2 regions of the Streptomyces sp. NPDC020917 genome follow, and region 2 is predicted to be linked to the other one. Evidence: riboswitches for the same ligand, from Rfam matches in the RefSeq annotation. Region 2 holds a riboswitch; the other holds the start of a gene.
What was found. Region 2 has a riboswitch for glycine ahead of gcvP (aminomethyl-transferring glycine dehydrogenase). Riboswitches for the same ligand answer to the same signal wherever they lie in the genome.
Positions count from the first base shown of each region.

Region 1: linked by a shared signal. The riboswitch ahead of gcvT (glycine cleavage system aminomethyltransferase GcvT) and the one ahead of gcvP (aminomethyl-transferring glycine dehydrogenase) in region 2 are both predicted to bind glycine.

Region 1 is NZ_JBIRRR010000004.1:337,694-346,951, forward strand. It holds gene ACH4TG_RS11375 (carbohydrate-binding protein) at 1-76, opposite strand, end outside; gene ACH4TG_RS11380 (AraC family transcriptional regulator) at 178-1,119, opposite strand; gene ACH4TG_RS11385 (L-serine ammonia-lyase) at 1,212-2,597, opposite strand; gene glyA (serine hydroxymethyltransferase) at 2,685-3,944, opposite strand; gene gcvH (glycine cleavage system protein GcvH) at 3,954-4,334, opposite strand; gene gcvT (glycine cleavage system aminomethyltransferase GcvT) at 4,407-5,546, opposite strand; glycine riboswitch at 5,724-5,822, opposite strand; gene ACH4TG_RS11405 (enhanced serine sensitivity protein SseB) at 5,993-6,733, shown strand; gene ACH4TG_RS11410 (enhanced serine sensitivity protein SseB C-terminal domain-containing protein) at 6,852-7,655, shown strand; gene ACH4TG_RS11415 (DUF885 family protein) at 7,699-9,225, opposite strand.
Region 2 is NZ_JBIRRR010000039.1:8,895-18,152, forward strand. It holds gene gcvP (aminomethyl-transferring glycine dehydrogenase) at 1-2,715, opposite strand, end outside; glycine riboswitch at 2,904-3,012, opposite strand; gene ACH4TG_RS40365 (PRC-barrel domain-containing protein) at 3,163-3,543, shown strand; gene ACH4TG_RS40370 (DNA polymerase IV) at 3,456-4,871, opposite strand; gene ACH4TG_RS40375 (MerR family transcriptional regulator) at 4,937-5,575, opposite strand; gene ACH4TG_RS40380 (bifunctional nuclease family protein) at 5,795-6,268, opposite strand; gene ACH4TG_RS40385 (MerR family transcriptional regulator) at 6,371-7,162, opposite strand; gene ACH4TG_RS40390 (FHA domain-containing protein) at 7,221-8,060, opposite strand; gene ACH4TG_RS40395 (DUF881 domain-containing protein) at 8,119-9,024, opposite strand; gene ACH4TG_RS40400 (small basic family protein) at 9,032-9,258, opposite strand, start outside.

The DNA.
Region 1 (9,258 bases), on a different contig from region 2:
TGAGGTTCTTGCGGCTGATGCCGCGGCTCTCCTCGGGGACGGCGGCGCCGTCCGCGTCGTGGTGGGGGGTGGACACGGCGAACTCCCTCGGGGTTCCGAAGTCGGCCGCGGGCGCGCGGAAGGGCGCCCGCGGGGCCGGCGCCGGGTGTGCGGCCGGCGTCCGGACCTGCGGCGAATCTAGGCGGGGCGGGAGGCCCCGGACGAGGGACGGTCCTGCGGCTTCGTGGTGCTTTTCGCCGACCACTCCGCGCGGAACCGGCCGGGCGCCGTCCCGGTCTCCCGCCGGAAGAAGCGGCAGAAGTACGCGGGGTCGGCGAAGCCGGACGCCGAAGCGATCTGGGCGACCGTCAAGTCCGTTGCGACGAGCAGCCGTTTGGCCTCCAGCACCTGCCGGGCCCGGATCAGCTGGCCGGGCGTGCGGCCGGTGCCGCGTTTGACCGCGTCGTGCAGATGGCTGGGGGACACGCCGAGTTCCCGGGCGTACCTCTCGACCGTCCGCAGCCTCAGGTCCCCCCGGGCGACCAACTCGCGGAAGCACGCCACGAGTTCCGCAGGGCGACCGCCCTCGTGCGCGGCGGCCGCCGGCGCCGTCGGTGCGGCGTTCGGGGCGATCGGGCAGACGCGGACGGCGCGCAGCAGGAAGACGTGCAGCAGCGACGACAGCACGTCCGCGTGCCCCCAGCCCGCCGCCCGGCGCTCCCGGTCCATCTCCCGCAGCACGCGGTGCAGTTCGGCCGCGGGCCCGCGGCCCGGCCGCAGCCCGCCGCGGGCGCTCAGCGTCCGCAGGGCGCCGGCGTCGGCGGGATGCGGCAGCAGGAAGTCCTCGTCGAACAGCACCAGCCAGCCGGCCATGTCCCGCGCGTCCTCCCAGTGGTGCACCTGGCCGGGGACCATCGCGTACAGGTACGGCGGAGCCGCGTCATGCCGCTCCAGATCGACGACGTGGGTCGCGCGGCCGCGGGTGACGAGCCCGATCTCGTAGAAGCTGTGCCGGTGCGGGACGCCCGCCCGGGCCAGCGGCCCGACCGCCGCGAACGAGCCGATCGCGAACGGCAGGACGCCCGGACGGTCCACGTCCAGACTGTGCAGTTCCACGGCTGCGGCCGCCGGATCGGGCATGGAGTCACCGTCCCCCGCCGCCTCCCCGGGAACACACCTCCCGCGGGGTTCCTAGGGTTCCCCCTATGCGGCGGGGCGGCGCGCCCGCCCGGTCAGCACTCGATGACGTTCACCGCGAGGCCGCCGCGGGCGGTCTCCTTGTACTTGATCTTCATGTCGGCGCCGGTCTCCTTCATGGTCTTGATGACCTTGTCCAGGGAGACGTGGTGGCGGCCGTCGCCGCGCATCGCCATCCGGGCGGCGGTGACGGCCTTGACCGCGGCCATGCCGTTGCGCTCGATGCACGGGATCTGCACCAGGCCGCCGACCGGGTCGCAGGTCAGACCGAGGTTGTGCTCCATGCCGATCTCGGCGGCGTTCTCCACCTGCTCGGGGGTGCCGCCCAGCACCTCGGCCAGGCCGCCCGCGGCCATCGAGCAGGCCGAGCCCACCTCGCCCTGGCAGCCGACCTCGGCGCCGGAGATCGAGGCGTTCTCCTTGAAGAGCATGCCGATGGCGCCCGCGGCCAGCAGGAAGCGGACGATGGCGTCCTCCTGCTCCTCCACCGGGGCGTTCTTCGGCGACACGAAGTTCAGGTAGTAGTGCAGCACCGCGGGGATGATGCCGGCGGCGCCGTTGGTCGGCGCGGTCACCACCCGGCCGCCGGCCGCGTTCTCCTCGTTGACCGCCATCGCGTAGAGGGTCACCCACTCCATCGCGTGGGTGGCCGGCTCGCCCTCGGCGCGCAGCTGGCGGGCGGACTGGGCGGCCCTGCGGCGCACCTTCAGGCCGCCCGGCAGGATCCCCTCGCGGGACATCCCGCGCGACACGCACGCCTGCATCACCTGCCAGATCTCCAGCAGCCCGGCCCGGATCTCGGCCTCGGTGCGCCACGCCTTCTCGTTCTCCAGCATTAGCTGGGAGATCGACAGCCCGGTGTCGCGGGACAGCCGCAGCAGCTCGTCGCCGGTGCGGAACGGGTGCCGCAGCACCGTGTCGTCCAGCTTGATCCGGTCCTCGCCCACGGCGTCCTCGTCCACCACGAAGCCGCCGCCGACCGAGTAGTAGGTCTTCTCCAGCAGCACCTCGCCGGCCGCGTCGTACGCGGCCAGCGTCATCCCGTTGGCGTGGTACGGCAGCGACCTGCGGCGGTGCAGCACCAGCTGGGTGTCCGGGTCGAAGTCGATCTCGTGGGCGCCGAGGATGCTCAGCTTCCGCGTGGCGTGGACGGCCGCGACCTCGTCGTCGGCGGTCTCCACGTTCACCGTGCGCGGCGCGTGGCCGGCCAGGCCCAGCAGCACCGCCTTGGGCGTGCCGTGGCCGTGCCCGGTGGCCCCCAGCGAGCCGAACAGCTCGGCGCGGACCGACGCGGTGTGGGCGAGCAGGCCCTCGTTCTTCAGCCGGTGCGCGAAGATGCCGGCGGCGCGCATCGGGCCCACGGTGTGCGAACTCGACGGGCCTATGCCGATCGAGAACAGGTCGAAGACCGAGATTGCCATGTGCGGGGGCTCCTGTCTGGTGGGGGGACGCCGTTGTCCCCCCGGGGCCGGGGGTGCGCCCGGGCGGGCGCACCCCCGTTCGGGGACTTACGTGTACAGCGGGTGCTTCGCGGCGAGAGCGGTGACCCGCTCCCGCAGGACCGTCGCGTCGTGCACGGGCTTCAGCGCCTGCGCGATGATGTCGGCGACCTCGCGGAAGTCCTCCGCGCCGAAACCGCGGGTGGCCAGCGCCGGGGTGCCGATCCGCAGGCCCGAGGTGACCATCGGCGGCCGCGGGTCGTTCGGGATGGCGTTGCGGTTGACGGTGATGCCGACCGCGTGCAGCCGGTCCTCGGCCTGCTGGCCGTCCAGCGCGGAGTCGCGCAGGTCGACCAGGACCAGGTGCACGTCCGTGCCGCCGGACAGCACCGAGACGCCCACCTCCGCGAGGTCCGGCCCGGTCAGCCGCTCGGCGAGGATCTTCGCGCCCTCCAGCGTACGGGACTGGCGGTCCTTGAACTCGTCCGTCGCCGCGGCCTTGAACGCGACCGCCTTCGCCGCGATCACGTGCTCCAGCGGGCCGCCCTGCTGGCCCGGGAACACCGCGGAGTTGATCTTCTTCGCCAGGTCCGCCCGGGACAGGATCACGCCGCCGCGCGGCCCGCCGAGGGTCTTGTGGGTCGTGGTGGTGACCACGTCCGCGTACGGCACGGGGGAGGGGTGCAGCCCGGCCGCGACCAGACCGGCGAAGTGCGCCATGTCGACCATCAGGTACGCGCCGACCTCGTCGGCGATCCGCCGGAACTCGGCGAAGTCCAGCTGCCGCGGGTACGCCGACCAGCCGGCGATGATCAGCTGCGGCCGGTGCTCCTTGGCGAGCTTCTCCACCTCGGCCATGTCGACCAGGTTGGTCTGCTCGTCCACGTGGTAGGCGGCGACCTTGTAGAGCTTGCCGGAGAAGTTGATCCGCATGCCGTGGGTGAGGTGCCCGCCGTGCGCCAGGTCCAGGCCCAGGATGGTGTCACCCGGCTTGAGCAGGGCGAACATCGCGGCCGCGTTGGCCTGCGCGCCCGAGTGCGGCTGGACGTTCGCCGCCTCGGCGCCGAACAGCGCCTTCACCCGGTCGATCGCCAGCTGCTCGATGACGTCGACGTTCTCGCAGCCGCCGTAGTAGCGGCGGCCCGGGTAGCCCTCGGCGTACTTGTTGGTCAGCACCGAGCCCTGCGCCTCGAGGACCGCCACCGGAGCGAAGTTCTCCGAGGCGATCATCTCCAGCGTGGACTGCTGGCGGTGCAGCTCGGCGTCGACCGCGGCCGCCACGTCCGGGTCGAACTCGTGCAGGGACTGGTTCAGGATCGGAAGCGACATCGTCCGCCCTCAGCCCGCGATGAACGCGTCGTACTCGGCGGCGGTCAGCAGATCGGCCGACTCCGCGGACTCGCGCACCTTGAAGAGCCAACCGCCCTCGAACGGAGCGGAGTTCACCAGGGACGGGTCGTCGACGACGTCCTGGTTGATCTCGGTGACCTCGCCGGACACCGGCGAGTACAGGTCGCTGACGGACTTGGTGGACTCCAGCTCGCCGCAGGTCTCGCCCGCGGAGACGGTCGCGCCGACCTCGGGGAGCTGGACGAACACGACGTCGCCGAGGGCGTCCGCGGCGTGCGACGTGATGCCCACCGTGGCGATCCCGCCCTCGGGGGCGGAGAGCCACTCGTGCTCCTTGCTGTAACGCAGCTGCTCAGGGTTGATGCTCATGTCGGAATTCTCCCGGATGGTTGCAGGTGCTCGCGCGCGGCGCGAGGGACGTGCGGTGCGGTGGAAGGAGTGTCAGCGCTCGCGCTTGTAGAACGGCAGGGCCACGACCTCGTGCGGCTCCTGGGCGCCGCGGATGTCGACCGCGACCCCGGCCGTGCCCGGCGCGGCGTGCGCCGCGTCGACGTAGGCCATGGCGATCGGCACCCCGAGGGTGGGGGAGGGGGCACCCGAGGTGACCTCGCCGACCACCGCGCCCGAGGCGTCGGTGACCGGGTAGCCCGCCCGGGGCACCCGGCGGCCCTGGGCGACCAGCCCGACCAGCTTGCGCGGCGGCGTCGCGGCCGCCTTCTCCGCGGCCGCCGCCAGCGCCTCGCGGCCGACGAAGTCGCCCGGCTTGTCGAACTTCACCACCCGGCCGAGACCGGCGTCGAACGGGGTCAGCGCCGTGGTCAGCTCGTGCCCGTACAGCGGCATGCCCGCCTCCAGGCGCAGGGTGTCCCGGCAGGACAGGCCGCACGGCACCAGGCCGGCCGCCGCGCCCGCCTCGGTCAGCGCCTGCCACAGCCGCTCGGCGTCGGCCGGGGCCACGAACAGCTCGAAGCCGTCCTCACCGGTGTAGCCGGTGCGGGCGATCAGCGCCGGCACCCCGGCGACCGTGCCGGGCAGCCCGGCGTAGTACTTCAGCCCGTCCAGGTCCGCGTCGGTCAGCGACTTCAGGATGCCCGGGGACTCCGGGCCCTGGACGGCGAGCAGCGCGTAGGCGTCCCGGTCGTCGCGGACCGCCGCGTCGAAGCCCGCGGCACGCTCGGTCACCGCGTCCAGCACGATCTGCGCGTTGGAGGCGTTGGCGACGATCATGAACTCCTGGTCGCCGAGCCGGTAGACGATCAGGTCGTCCAGGATGCCGCCGTCGGCCGCGCAGATCATGGTGTAGCGGGCCCGGCCCACGGCCAGCGCCGACAGGTGGCCGACCAGGGCGTGGTCCAGCAGCGCGCCGGCCTGCGGCCCGGTCACGGCGATCTCGCCCATGTGCGACAGGTCGAACAGGCCGGCCCGGGTGCGCACCGCCTGGTGCTCCTCGCGCTCGCTGGCGTAGCGCAGCGGCATGTCCCAGCCGGCGAAGTCGGTCATGGTGGCGCCGAGCGCGCGGTGCAGCGCGTCCAGCGCGGTACGGCGCGGCGCGCCGGTGGGCTGGCTCGGGGATTCGCTCATCGGAAACGGGCTCCCAGGAGAGGACGGTGAACAGGACGGATGTACCAGGACGAGGCCACTGCGGCCTCCCCATCTGTCATCGGAACCTGAGAGGTTCACCGTGACCCCCGGAACGGGGCCCGCGGCTTGCACCTTGGGTGGGAGGAGCCGTGCGGCCCCTCCGCTTTTCAGATCTGCCTCGCCCGCGCGGTATCTGTGCCTGAGAGATTCAAGGGAGGGCTTGCTCCTTCGGCGCCCGGCCCCGGACAGGGGTCGGAACTCTCCCGCGCGGCCTCCAACGGCCGGTATGCAAGTTGTGGCAGCCATCATTGCACGCCCGTGTGACGCATGCCGGACTCCGGGCCCGCTGTCGTCCCCAGGCCCTAAGATTCCAGGGCAGCAGGGCAGCAGGGCAGCAGGCAGTGCCGCACCGGCACATCCGCGGACGAGGGTGGACGACGACGCACATGGAGAACCCGGCATCGTACATATGGCCGGCCAACGAGCTGGAGGAGGTCCTCTCCGCCAGCGTCGGCAACCCCGCCGCCGGTCCCCGGCTGCTGGAGGTCCTCGGCCGGTCCTGGGTGTGGGTGCCGCTGCCCAACGGAGGCCACCCGGACGCGGCCGACCTCGACCTGCCGACGGTCCAGCTCGACGGCGCCACCTACGTTCCGGTCTTCAGCTCCGAGCAGCAGTTCCGGCAGGCGGCCGAGGGGATGTCCTGGACGGTCGCGCCGGTGCAGGAGTTCGCCCGCGGCCTGCCGCCGACGGTCGGGATCGCGGTGAACCCCGGCGGCGCCGTCGGCGTGCCGCTGCCGCCGGCCGCCGTCGCCGAGCTGTGCCGGTCCGAGCGCGGCGGCGAGCACGCCGCCTCCGGCGGCCGGGTGCGGCTGTGGGAGCCCTCGCACGAGGACGAGCCGGTCGACTTCCTGGCGATCGCCGCCGCCGAGTTCGCGGTCACCCCGGTGGTGCTCACCGCCCGGCGGGCGCTGGCCGCGGTCGAGGACGAGCCGCCCGCCCTGTACGTCGGCGTGGAGCTGGACTCCTGGCAGGACCACGACCGGGCCGCGACCATGGACGCGCTCGGCCGCGCGCTGGGCGGCGCCCCGATGGCGCTGCCGGTCCACCTGATCCTGCTGGACGTGGCCCAGGACCCGGTCGCGGACTGGATGCTGGAGACCGTCCAGCCCTTCTTCAGCCGGGACTGACCGTCACGGAACGTGGCCGGACGGCTGCGGAGAGGCGGTATACGCGTTGTTTAGACGACATATAGACAGCGCCGCTTGAGTCGTCGGGCGTTCCACCGGGAACACTCGACCTGATTTGATGGCGGGAACGGACGAGGAGAAGGGGCGGTCCCACGTGATCGCGGGCGCGCAAGGCGGCGCTGCGGCGGCCGGCCATGTGGAGCAGATGCTGCTCCAGGTGGCACCGGGCCGCTTCGACGCATACGAGAACCTGCTCGCGTCAGTGGCCGGCGGCCAGGTGTGGATGCTGCTGTGGCACGGCACGCCGGGTTCGGCGGACGCGCAGTACGGGAGCATGGAGGTCGGCGGGCACGCCTACGCGCCCTGCTTCACCTCGCCGCGCGAGCTCGCCGCCAGCGGCTGGACCCGGGACCACGAGGTGGTGTCCGGGCGGGACATCGCGCAGACCCTCTACCCGGACCGGTGCGGGCTGTGGCTCAATCCGCACGCCTCCGGCGGCGGCGTCGGGGTGCCCTGGCCGGACCTGCGGCGGATCGCGGTCGGCCTGGACCTGCTGCCGGCCGGACCGCTGCAGATCGCCGAACCCGCCCTGCAGATCCCGCAGTTCTACGCCCTGCTGACCCAGGCCGCGCACCGCACCCCGGCGGTGCGCTCGCTGCGCCGCGCCTGGGTGCAGCCGGCGCTCGGCGAGCCGTACCTGGCGGTCGGCGTCGAGGTCTACGAGGGCGTGCCGCAGGCCGTCGAGGCCGTGCGGATGATGATGCAGCAGGCCGTCGGCGGGGTGCCGGACGGGCTGGCCGTGTCCACCGTCGCCATGGGCGACGCCTACGACCCGGTGGCGCTGTGGATGCGGGTGCACGCCTCCGCGTTCTTCGACCGCGACGCCTACACGGCCGGCCCCGCCTGGGGCCCCGCCCGCTGAGGCCCACCGCTCAGGGCGCCGGCCTCCCGGCCGGCGCCCGGCGTCAGCCCTCCAGCTCCAGCACGTGCGGGAGCAGGCCCAGCGGCGGGCTGCCCAGCGACAGCAGCGCGGCGTGGAAGCGGGACAGGGTGAACTCCCGGCCCCACCGGCGGCGCGCCCGCTCCCGCAGCCGCAGGATCTCCAACTTGCCCCAGGTGTACCGTCCGTAGCCCGCGTCGAAGGTGCCGCGCCGGGCCTCCGACAGCGCGCTGGCCCGCGCCAGGTGCGCGTCCCGCATGAACAGCCGGGTCGCCTCCTCCAGATCCATCGCCCCGGTGTGCAGCCCGATGGCGCACGTCAGCCGGGTGACCCGGACCAGCGCCTCCAGCGCGACACCGATGGCGAACCGCGGGTCGCGGGCCCGGAATCCCTCCTCCAGGCAGACCTCCTCCACGTAGTGCGCCCAGCCCTCGGCGAACGCCAGGCTGTGCAGCACCCGGCGCACCGGACCGGCCGCCCGGCGCAGCGCGCGGCCGTGCGCGAAGTGGCCGGGGGCGACCTCGTGGACGGTGATCGACGGCAGGCTCGTCCGGCTGAAGACGGTCAGCCACTCCTCGCGCTCCTCGCGCGGCCACTCCGGCTCCGGCGGCGTGACGTGGTACCAGGACGGCACCGAGTCCTTCTCGGCCGGCGCCGCCCACGTCATCATCGCCATCGACCAGCGGCGCGACGGCGGTGCCGGGCCCACCAGGCACTCGCCGTCCAGGAACGGTGCCAGACCGCGGTCCCGGGCGAAGTCGATGACCTCGTCGGTCAGCCGGGCCGCCTCGGCGATCACCTCGTCGGCGTCCGGGTGGTCGGCCAGCAGCGCCGGGATCAGCTCGTCCACCGGCCGGTGCGGGTCCAGGCGTTCGCACGCGTCGGCCAGCAACCCGGTCAGCCGGGCCCGCTCGCGCTCGGCCTCCTCGGCCAGCGCCCCCAGGTCGACCCGCAGCCCCTCCTGCGCGCCCATCAGCGCGGCCAGCGCCGGGCCGCCGAGGCGCGGGTCGGGGTCGCCGTGCCGTGCCGCGTCCTCCAGCCGGGCGACGAGCCGGGAGTGCGCGCGCAGCGCCTGCTCCTCCTCCCTGCCGTGCTCCGCGTCCAGGTCGACGGCCAGCCCGTACGCGGTGCCCAGCAGCGCCTCGGCGACCGGCGCGCTCACCCGGTCCAGCGACTCCAGGGACGCCTCGATCGCCTCCGGCCACAGCGCAAGGTGCTTCCTGCGGGCCGCGGCGCGCTCCTTGCGGGAGGCGTACTCCCGGTCGTAGCAGGCCAACTCCAGGTTCGACAGGTGCGGGTACGGGTCGCGCCGGTGCAGCGCGAGGTCCTCGTACTGGACCCGTACCGACTCCTCGAACACCGCCAGATGGGCCTCGTCGTGCGGGCTGTCCAGGGGCCCGGCCGAGCGCCGCGTGTGCTCCAGCCGGGCCAGGGCCGCCTGCACGCCCGAAGGCGACAGATCCTGCACCCTCCCGTCGTACTCGTGCAGCCCCGCCATCTCCCTGGCCTGGGGCATCATCAGGTCGCACACCGCGCGCAGCCGTTCGTCCACGGCCTGACCGTACCCCGAGGTACGCGCGGGTAA
Region 2 (9,258 bases):
GGTGTGCGGGGCGTTGTGCAGCGGGTTGTCGTCGGCGGGCCACTCGCCGCCCGAGACCCGGTCGATCTCGCCGCGGATGGCGATCATCGCGTCGCAGAAGCGGTCCAGCTCCGCGAGGTCCTCGCTCTCGGTCGGCTCGATCATCAGCGTGCCGGCCACCGGGAACGACATGGTGGGCGCGTGGAAGCCGTAGTCGATCAGGCGCTTGGCGATGTCGTCGACGCTGACGCCGGTCTCCTTGCTCAGCGGGCGCAGGTCGACGATGCACTCGTGGGCGACCAGGCCGCCGGGGCCGGTGTAGAGCACCGGGAAGTGCGGCTCCAGGCGCTTGGCGACGTAGTTCGCGCCGAGCACGGCCATCTGCGTGGCCTGCTTGAGCCCCTCGGCGCCCATCAGCCGCACGTAGGTCCAGGAGATCGGCAGGATGCCCGCCGAGCCCCAGGGGGCGGCCGAGACCGGTCCCACGCCCGTCTCCGGGCCCGCGGTGGGCTGCAGCGGGTGGTTGGGCAGGTAGGGGGCGAGGTGCGCGCGCACCGCGACCGGGCCGACACCCGGGCCGCCGCCGCCGTGCGGGATGCAGAAGGTCTTGTGCAGGTTCAGGTGCGACACGTCGGCGCCGAACTTGCCGGGCCGGGCCAGGCCGACCAGCGCGTTCAGGTTGGCGCCGTCCACGTACACCTGGCCGCCCGCGTCGTGCACGGCCGCGCAGATGTCGGTGATGTTGTCCTCGAACACGCCGTGCGTCGACGGGTAGGTCACCATCAGCACGGCCAGCGACGCGCGGTGCTGCTCGATCTTGGCGTGCAGGTCGTCGACGTCCACGTCGCCGTTCTCGCCGGTCCTGACGACGACGACCTTCATCCCGGCCATCACGGCGCTGGCGGCGTTGGTGCCGTGCGCGGACGACGGGATGAGGCAGACGGTGCGGCCGGTGTCGCCGTTCGCCCGGTGGTAGGCGCGCACCGCGAGCAGCCCGGCCAGCTCGCCCTGCGACCCGGCGTTGGGCTGCAGGCTGACCTTGTCGTAGCCGGTGACCTCGGCGAGCTGGTCCTCCAGCCCGTGGATCAGCTCCAGGTAGCCGGCGGCCTGCTCGGCCGGCGCGAACGGGTGCAGCGCGCCGAACTCCGGCCAGGTGACCGGCTCCATCTCGGTGGTGGCGTTGAGCTTCATCGTGCAGGAGCCGAGCGGGATCATGCCGCGGTCCAGCGCGTAGTCGCGGTCGGCGAGCCGGCGCAGGTAGCGCAGCATCGCGGTCTCGCTGCGGTGCTGGTGGAAGACCGGGTGGGTCAGGTACGACTCGGTGCGGACCAGGGCGGCGGGCAGCGCGTCGGCGGTCGCCGCGTCCAGCGCGTCCAGGTCGGCGGCGGGCGCGCCGAAGGCGGCCAGCACCGCGGCCAGCTGGGCACGGTCGGTGGTCTCGTCGCAGGCCACGCCGACCCGGTCGGCGTCCGTCAGCCGCAGGTTGACGCCGGCGGCGCGGGCGGCCTCGACCACGCCGGCGGCCTTGCCGGGTACCCGGACGGTCAGGGTGTCGAAGAACGCGTCGTGCTCGGTCTCCAGCCCCGCGGCGCGCAGGGCCGCGGCCAGCACGGCGGCGTAGCGGTGGGTGCGGCGGGCGATCGCGGCCAGGCCGTCGGGGCCGTGGTAGACCGCGTACATGCCCGCCATGACGGCGAGCAGGACCTGCGCGGTGCAGATGTTGCTGGTGGCCTTCTCGCGGCGGATGTGCTGCTCGCGGGTCTGCAGGGCCAGGCGGTAGGCCCTGTCGCCGTCGGCGTCCACGGAGACGCCGACCAGCCGGCCGGGCAGGTTGCGGGCGTAGGCGTCGCGGACCGCCATGTAGCCGGCGTGCGGGCCGCCGAAGCCCATCGGCACGCCGAAGCGCTGGGTGGTGCCGACGGCGATGTCCGCGCCGAGGGCGCCGGGCGAGGTGAGCAGGGTGAGCGCGAGCAGGTCGGCGGCGACGGTGACGACCGCGCCCAGGCCGTGCGCCTGCTCGATGACCGGGCGCAGGTCGCGGACCGCGCCGGAGGCGCCCGGGTACTGCAGCAGCACGCCGAAGACGCCGCGCTCGGCCACCTCGGCGGGGATGCCGTCGCTCAGGTCGGCGACGACGACCTCGACGCCGGTCGGCTCGGCACGCGTCTGGATGACCGCGGTCGTCTGGGGGAAGGTGTCGGCGTCGACCAGGAAGACGCCGTCCTTGACCTTGCCGACCCGCCGGGACAGCGCCATCGCCTCGGCGGCCGCGGTGCCCTCGTCCAGCAGCGAGGCGCCGGAGGTCGGCAGCCCGGTGAGGTCGGCGACCATCGTCTGGAAGTTCAGCAGCGCCTCCAGGCGCCCCTGCGAGATCTCCGGCTGGTACGGCGTGTAGGCGGTGTACCAGGAGGGGTTCTCCATGACGTTGCGCAGGATGACCGGCGGCGTGAAGGTGCCGTAGTAGCCGAGGCCGATCATGGGCGCGAGCACCTGGTTGCGGTCGGCCAGCGCGCGCAGCTCGGCGAGCGCCTCGGCCTCGGTGAGCGCGGCGGGCAGGCCCAGCGCTTCGGCGCTCCTTATCGTGTCGGGCACGGCCGCAGCGGTCAGCTCGTCGAGCGAGCCGAAGCCGACCTGGGCGAGCATCTTGGCCTGCGCCTCGGCGTCGGGGCCGATGTGGCGGCGTGCGAAGGGCACGCCGGCTTCCAGCTCGGCGAGGGGGATGCGGCGGTCAGTCATCTGAGGAGGCCTCCTGGTCTGCGACGACCTTCGGGGGTGCCAACGGCGCGGACACCCGTACGGCCTCCCCCTCTGTCATCGGACCTGAGAGCTTCACCGCCCCCGCGAGGGGCGGCTTTCACCGTCGGTGAGGGCCGGTTCCCGGAGGCTGCGGCGCTCCCGGGGCGTGCCCTGCTTTCCAGAGTGACCTCGCCCATGCGGTACGGATGCCTGAGAGATTCCGGGGAGGGTTTGCTCCTTCGGCGCTTCCGCGAGGCCCCTGACGGGACGTACCGGAAGCTCTCCCGCAAGGGGTCTGCAGCCGCCCACCAGCCTACCAGCGCCTTCGGCCGACCGGCCGGTGCGCGGCGGCCGGGAGTGCGACGCGCCGGTCCGAGTCGACAGCGCCTGCGTTGTGGCTTTGATTGGTATCGAGCAGTATTCGAGTTCGCCCAGGCTGGAGGTCCCGTGCAGAGCGACATCGATCCGCGCAGCCTGATCGGACGCCGGGCCCTGGACCGCGACGGAACCAAGATCGGCACCGTGGACGAGGTGTACCTCGACGACGCCACCGGCTCGCCGGAGTGGGCGGCGGTGCGCACCGGGCTGTTCACCCGAGACGCGTTCGTGCCGCTGGAGCCGAGCGAGGTGGTGGACGACGAGCTGCGGGTGCCGTTCCGCAAGGCGCTGATCAGGGACGCACCGGACTTCGGCGTGGGGCGGCACCTGTCCCCCGAGCAGGAGCTGCAGCTGTACCACCACTACGGGATGGACGTGCCGCGGTCCGGTTCCGGCCGGGGCCCCGACGCGCCGCCGGACCGTGACTTCGGCGAGGTCGCCGGCGACTGACCGCCGGCCGGCCCCAGCGGCAGCGGGTCGGCGTGCGCGAGGGCCGGGTCGTCGACCGCGAACGTGCGCACCCGCCCGGGCACGGTGTCCGAGGGCACCTCGAAGCGGACCGTGACCCGTCCGACGCCGCTGCCCTGCACCCAGCCGGCGCCGTGCTCCTCGTGCACCACGTCCTGCCCGGGCAGCCAGCGCTTGGCCCGTTCGGGCTGCGGCGGCGGCACCGCGGGCAGCTCCGGCACGATCTCCTCCCCCGGCTCCTGCTCGCCGGCGTGCTGGGCGAACAGGTCCTCCTGGGTGAAGTCGGCCAGCCCCGCGACGCCGACGCCCAGCAGCCGCACCCCGCCGGTGGTGTCCACCGCCTCCACCAGGCGCCGCGCGGTCTCGCGGACCACCGACGGGTCGTCGGTGGGCGCGCGCAGCGTCTCGGAGCGGGTGAGCGTCGAGAAGTCGTAGCGCCGGACCTTGACGACCACGGTGCGCCCGGAGCGGCCGGCGCCGCGCAGCCGCTGCACGCAGCGGTCGGCCAGCCGGTCGATCTCGTAGCGGACGTGGGCGCGGTCGTGCAGGTCGGTGTCGAAGGTGTCCTCGACGGAGATCGACTTCACGTCCCGGTCGGCGACCACCGGCCGGTTGTCGAGCCCGGCGGCCATGGCGTGCAGGGAGGTGCCGTGTGCCTTGCCGAGCAGCCGCACCAGCTCGGCCTCCCCGGCGTGGGCGATCTCGGCGACGGTGACGATGCCGGCCTTGCGCAGGTGCTCGGCGGTGGCCGGGCCGACGCCCCACAGGGTGCGGACCGGCAGCGGGTCGAGCAGCGCCCGCTCGCTGCCGGGCTCGACGATGACCAGGCCGTCCGGCTTGGCCTGCTCGGACGCGATCTTGGCGAGCAGCTTGGAACCGGCCAGGCCGACCGAGGCGGTGAGGCCGGTGGTGGCGCGGATCCGGGCCCGCAGCCCCTCGGCGACCGCCTGCGGATCGCCGGCGGAATCGCCGGCCTCCAGGTCGACGAACGCCTCGTCGAGGCTCAGCGGCTCTATCAGCGGCGACACCTCGGCGAGCAGGGCCATCACGATCTCGCTGATCTGCCGGTAGATCCCGAAGCGCGGGATCAGGTACGCGGCGTTGGGGCAGAGCCGGCGGGCGTGCGCCATGGCCATCGCGGAGTGGACGCCGTGCACCCGCGCCTCGTAGGACGCGGTCGACACCACGCCGCGGGGCCCGAGGCCGCCGACCACGACCGGCTTGCCCCGCAGGCTCGGCTTCGACGCCTGCTCGACCGCGGCGAAGAACGCGTCCATGTCCAGGTGGAGGATCGTCGGCGCACTTCTCACACCTTCGATCGTGCCGCATCCCACCGACATCGGCCGTACACATGTACGGTTCGCGACCCCGGCGCTCAGACCGCCCGGTTGCGGCGCCTGGCCAGCTCGTCCGCGGGGTTGTGGCCGACCAGGGTCTCCCCGGTGTCGACGCGCTCGCCGTGCATCTGGGACAGGGCGTTCTCCACGTCCCGCCACACCACTCCGACCGCGATGCCGAAGATGCCCTGCCCGCCCTGCAGCAGGTCGACGACCTCGTCGGGCGAGGTGCACTCGTAGACGGTCGCGCCGTCGCTCATCAGCGTCATCCGGGCCAGCTCGGACGGCCGGACCGACCGCAGGTGCTGCACCGCGGTGCGGATGTTCTGCAGGGAGACGCCGGTGTCCAGGAGGCGCTTGACGATCTTCAGCACGACGACGTCGTGGAAGCCGTAGAGGCGCTGGGTGCCCGAGCCGTAGGCGGGCCGGACGCTGGGCTCCACCAGGCCGGTGCGGGCCCAGTAGTCCAGCTGGCGGTAGGTGATGCCGGTCGCCGCGCAGGCGGTGGGCCCGCGGTAGCCGATCTGCTCCGCCGTGCAGTCGGGAGCCGGATCTGCGGAACTTGGTGAGCTGCCGGAACTCCCGGAACCCCCCGGGTCCGCCGCGGCCGCTCGGGGCAGGGGCCCGCGGAGAGCCAGCGGACCGCCGGGCACCCACCCGTCTCCGGTGCTTCTCACGCCGCCCTCCGTCCTTAGCGCCTCGCGGTCGCGCGCATGTGCCACGAGACTTTCCATGTTGACGGTAGGCAGTCCCCAGGGGTGCGTCAACGATCGCCACACTCGGCACGCCGAGTGATATTCACCCCACGAGTGGTTTCATCTGACCGCACACCGGGAACGACTACCCGAATGCCCGTACGGCGGAGCAACCTTGCCCTGGCCCGGGGAAGCGGGCGGCTACTGGTTGCTGGTGCCGAAGTCCTCGGGCGAGATCTGGTCCAGGAACTCCCGGAACTTCTCGACCTCGTCCTCCTGCTCGTCCGGGATGGCGATCCCGGCGTCGTCCAGCACTCCGTCACTGCCGTAGATCGGCGTCCCCGTGCGCAGCGCGAGCGCTATGGCGTCGGACGGGCGGGCGCTGACCTCGACTCCGCTGGCGAACACCAGCTCCGCGTAGAAGACGCCTTCCCGCAGGTCCGTGATGCGCACCTCGGTGAGGGTCTGCCCGACCGCCTCGAGCACGTCCTTGAAGAGGTCATGTGTGAGCGGTCGCGCAGGCGTCATGCCCTGCTGCGCGAAGGCGATGGCCGTCGCCTCCCCCGGCCCGATCCAGATGGGCAGGTACCGGTCGCCTCCCACTTCACGCAGGAGCACGATCGGTTGGTTGGAGGGCATTTCGACCCGGACACCCACAACGTCGAGCTCGTTCACACAGCAACCCTAGGCCGTGCCTGCCGGGTTTGGGTAGTCGGGCAGAGCCCGGCGCGGCCGTCCGGCGTCCGAGAAGGGGCCGGAAAAGGCCGTATTCGCCGGTCAGCGCAGGCGTACACGCAATGCGGACTGAACCATTGCGGCATGCAGCCGAACGGACAGCGAGGCCAGCTCGCGGGCCGTGATCTCGGCGTGGGTGCGGGTCTGCGGGTTGCGGTGCAGGCGCAGCGGGGCCACCACCTGCTCCACCAGGCCGGCCTCCCGGTCCGCGGCGGCCTTCACGGCCCTCAGGTGGCGCGGCTCCAGGCCGAACCGGCCGAGTTCCACGATCAGCCGCGCGATGTTCACCGTCTCGGCGTCGTAGCCGCCGTCCCGGCCGGCCTCGACCAGGCCGTAGGACTCCCACTGCTCCAGCTCGGCGCTGTCCGCGCCGGTGGCGGCCAGCAGCTCGTCCCGGCCGACCCGCAGCTCCGCCGGCACGTCGTCCGGGCCGGGCCCGGGCGCACTGTCCGCCGCGGCCTCCGGGCTGCCTGCTGGGCCGGGGAGCCCGACCTTCGCCCGGCCGTCGGCCACCGCCGCCAGGGTCACGACCGGCTCACCGGCGTCCAGGGCGTCCAGATGCTCCCTGATCACCCGCAGCGGCAGGTAGTGGTCGCGCTGCACCCGCAGGACGTATGCCAGCCGCTCGACGTCCCGCTCGCCGAACTTGCGGTACCCCGAGGGCGTGCGCTGCGGCTCCACCAGGCCCTCCGTCTCCAGGAAGCGGATCTTGGAGATGGTCACCTCGGGAAACTCGTCCTGCAGCCGGCTGAGCACCGCTCCGATGCTCAGCAGCGCCCCGGCGGCGGACGGGGCCGCGGTGCCGTCTGTGGCCCCGCCTGGCGATCTCGGCATGCACACCTTCCCTCGGGGGCCCGCCCGGGACGAGGTCCCGGGCGGGAGCCGGGCGGGGTCAGATGCCCCGCTGGCTTGCGTAGAACACCAACCGGTACTTGCCGATCTGCACCTCGTCGCCGTTCGCCAGCGACACCGAGTCGATCCGCTCCCGGTTGACATAGGTGCCGTTCAGGCTGCCCACGTCGGAGACGGTGAACCCGCCGTCCGGGCCGCGGCGGAACTCCACGTGCCGGCGGGAGACCGTGACGTCGTCCAGGAAGATGTCGCTCTGCGGGTGGCGCCCCGCGGTGGTCAGCTCACCGTCGAGCAGGAAGCGGCTGCCGGAGTTCGGGCCGCGCCGCACGATGAGCAGCGCGGAGCCGGGCGGCAGCGCGGCGACCGCGGACTGCGCCTCCGGCGACAGCGACGGCACCGGCGTCTGGCCGGTGGCCTCCGCCTCGTACGCCTCGATACCGGAGATCGAGATGGTGGACGTGGTCTCCGAGGCCCGCTCGTACGGAGCCGCGCCCGCCCTCAGCGGCGCACCGCAGTTCGAGCAGAAGCGGCTGGCCTCCGCGTTGGTGTGACCGCACCTGCTGCATACCGGCAAGCCGATCCCTCCGCCCGTGCCTGACGTCGCTGGATCCCCGAAACCTATGCGTCCGGCGGAAGCGGGGTCAACAGCCGCCACGCCGGGGCCGCCGGAAAAGTCCCCGCCGGATCCGGGCACGTCGTTCCTGAACAGCGGGCGGTCCCCGGGGCCGCCCTGACCCTCGTCGGTCATGTGCCGCGGGGCACGGTGGCGCGCCGTCGCCGGGTCTCCCGACTGCCGCGCGCTCTTGCCGAACAACTTCCCAAACAACTTCACGGGCGATTCCCCTTGAAAGAAGCAGACCCGCCCGTGGGGCAGGACCAACCCTCGCTACTCACAGTTTCCACTACTCAGGACCCCACCGAGGCCCGGACCCCCTGCCTCACTGGGATGACCGAGCGTAGTCAGGCTGCTTCGACGGCCGCAAGGCGTCCACGACGATCTTCTGCGATCGCACCACATCCGCCGTGGCCTGCTCCTTCTCCAGCGTCTGCACGACCCCTCCGGGGATGTTCAGTGCCGGTTCCAGGTCCTGCGGATTGCCGATCACCTTGAAGACATACGGCTGTGACAGCTTGTGGCCGTCGATGAGGACACCGTCCGCACCCTGCGTGAAGTAGGTGTCCGCGACGACCCGGACGTCGTCGATCTGGATGGCCTCGGCGCCGGCCGCGCGCAGCTCCTGCAGGGTGTCCAGCAGGGAGTCGGCCTGCACGCCGCCGTGCCGGTCGGTGATCGTCAGGGTGATCCCCGCGCCCTCGGCCTTGACGGTGCCCGCCAGGATGCCCAGCTGGGCCTCCTTCTGCTGGGTCTGCTTGAGCGCCTCGGCCGCCTGGTTGGAGCTGGTCTCCAGCTGGGAGCGCTGGCTCTCCAGCCCGCGCTTCTCGTCCTGCAGCCGCTGGCTGCGGTTGTCCAGCTCGGTGAGGATGCGGACCAGGTCCTCCTGGCGGGCGCCGCGCAGCGCCCCGTTGTCGCTCGTGGTGCGCACCTGGATCGCCAGGCCCAGCCCGAGGACGAACAGCAGCACCGCGACGATCATCTGGGCGCGCGACAGCCGCGGCGGCCACAGGCCGTTCAGCAGCCGCCTGCGGCCGTTGGCCACCCGGTCCTCCGCCGCGCGCTCCGTGGCGGCGCCGTCGTCGTCGGCACGCTCCTGCGGCTCGCCGGCGGCTCCCTCGTCGCCCGCGGCGCGCTGCGCGGCGGTCTCCTCGCCACCGCTGCCCTCGGCGCCGCCCTTCCCGGGCCCCGGACGCTCTTCCGGCTCGCGGAGTGTCTGCTCGTCGCTCATGTCCGCGTCACGCCCGGAAGACGTGCCGGCGGATCGCGGCCGCGTTGGAGAAGATCCGGATGCCGAGGACGACCACGACGCCGGTGGACAGCTGGGCGCCGACGCCGAGCTTGTCGCCGAGGAAGACGATCAGCGCCGCGACCACGACGTTGGACAGGAAGGAGACGACGAACACCTTGTCGTCGAAGATCCCGTCGAGCATGGCCCGCAGGCCGCCGAACACGGCGTCCAGCG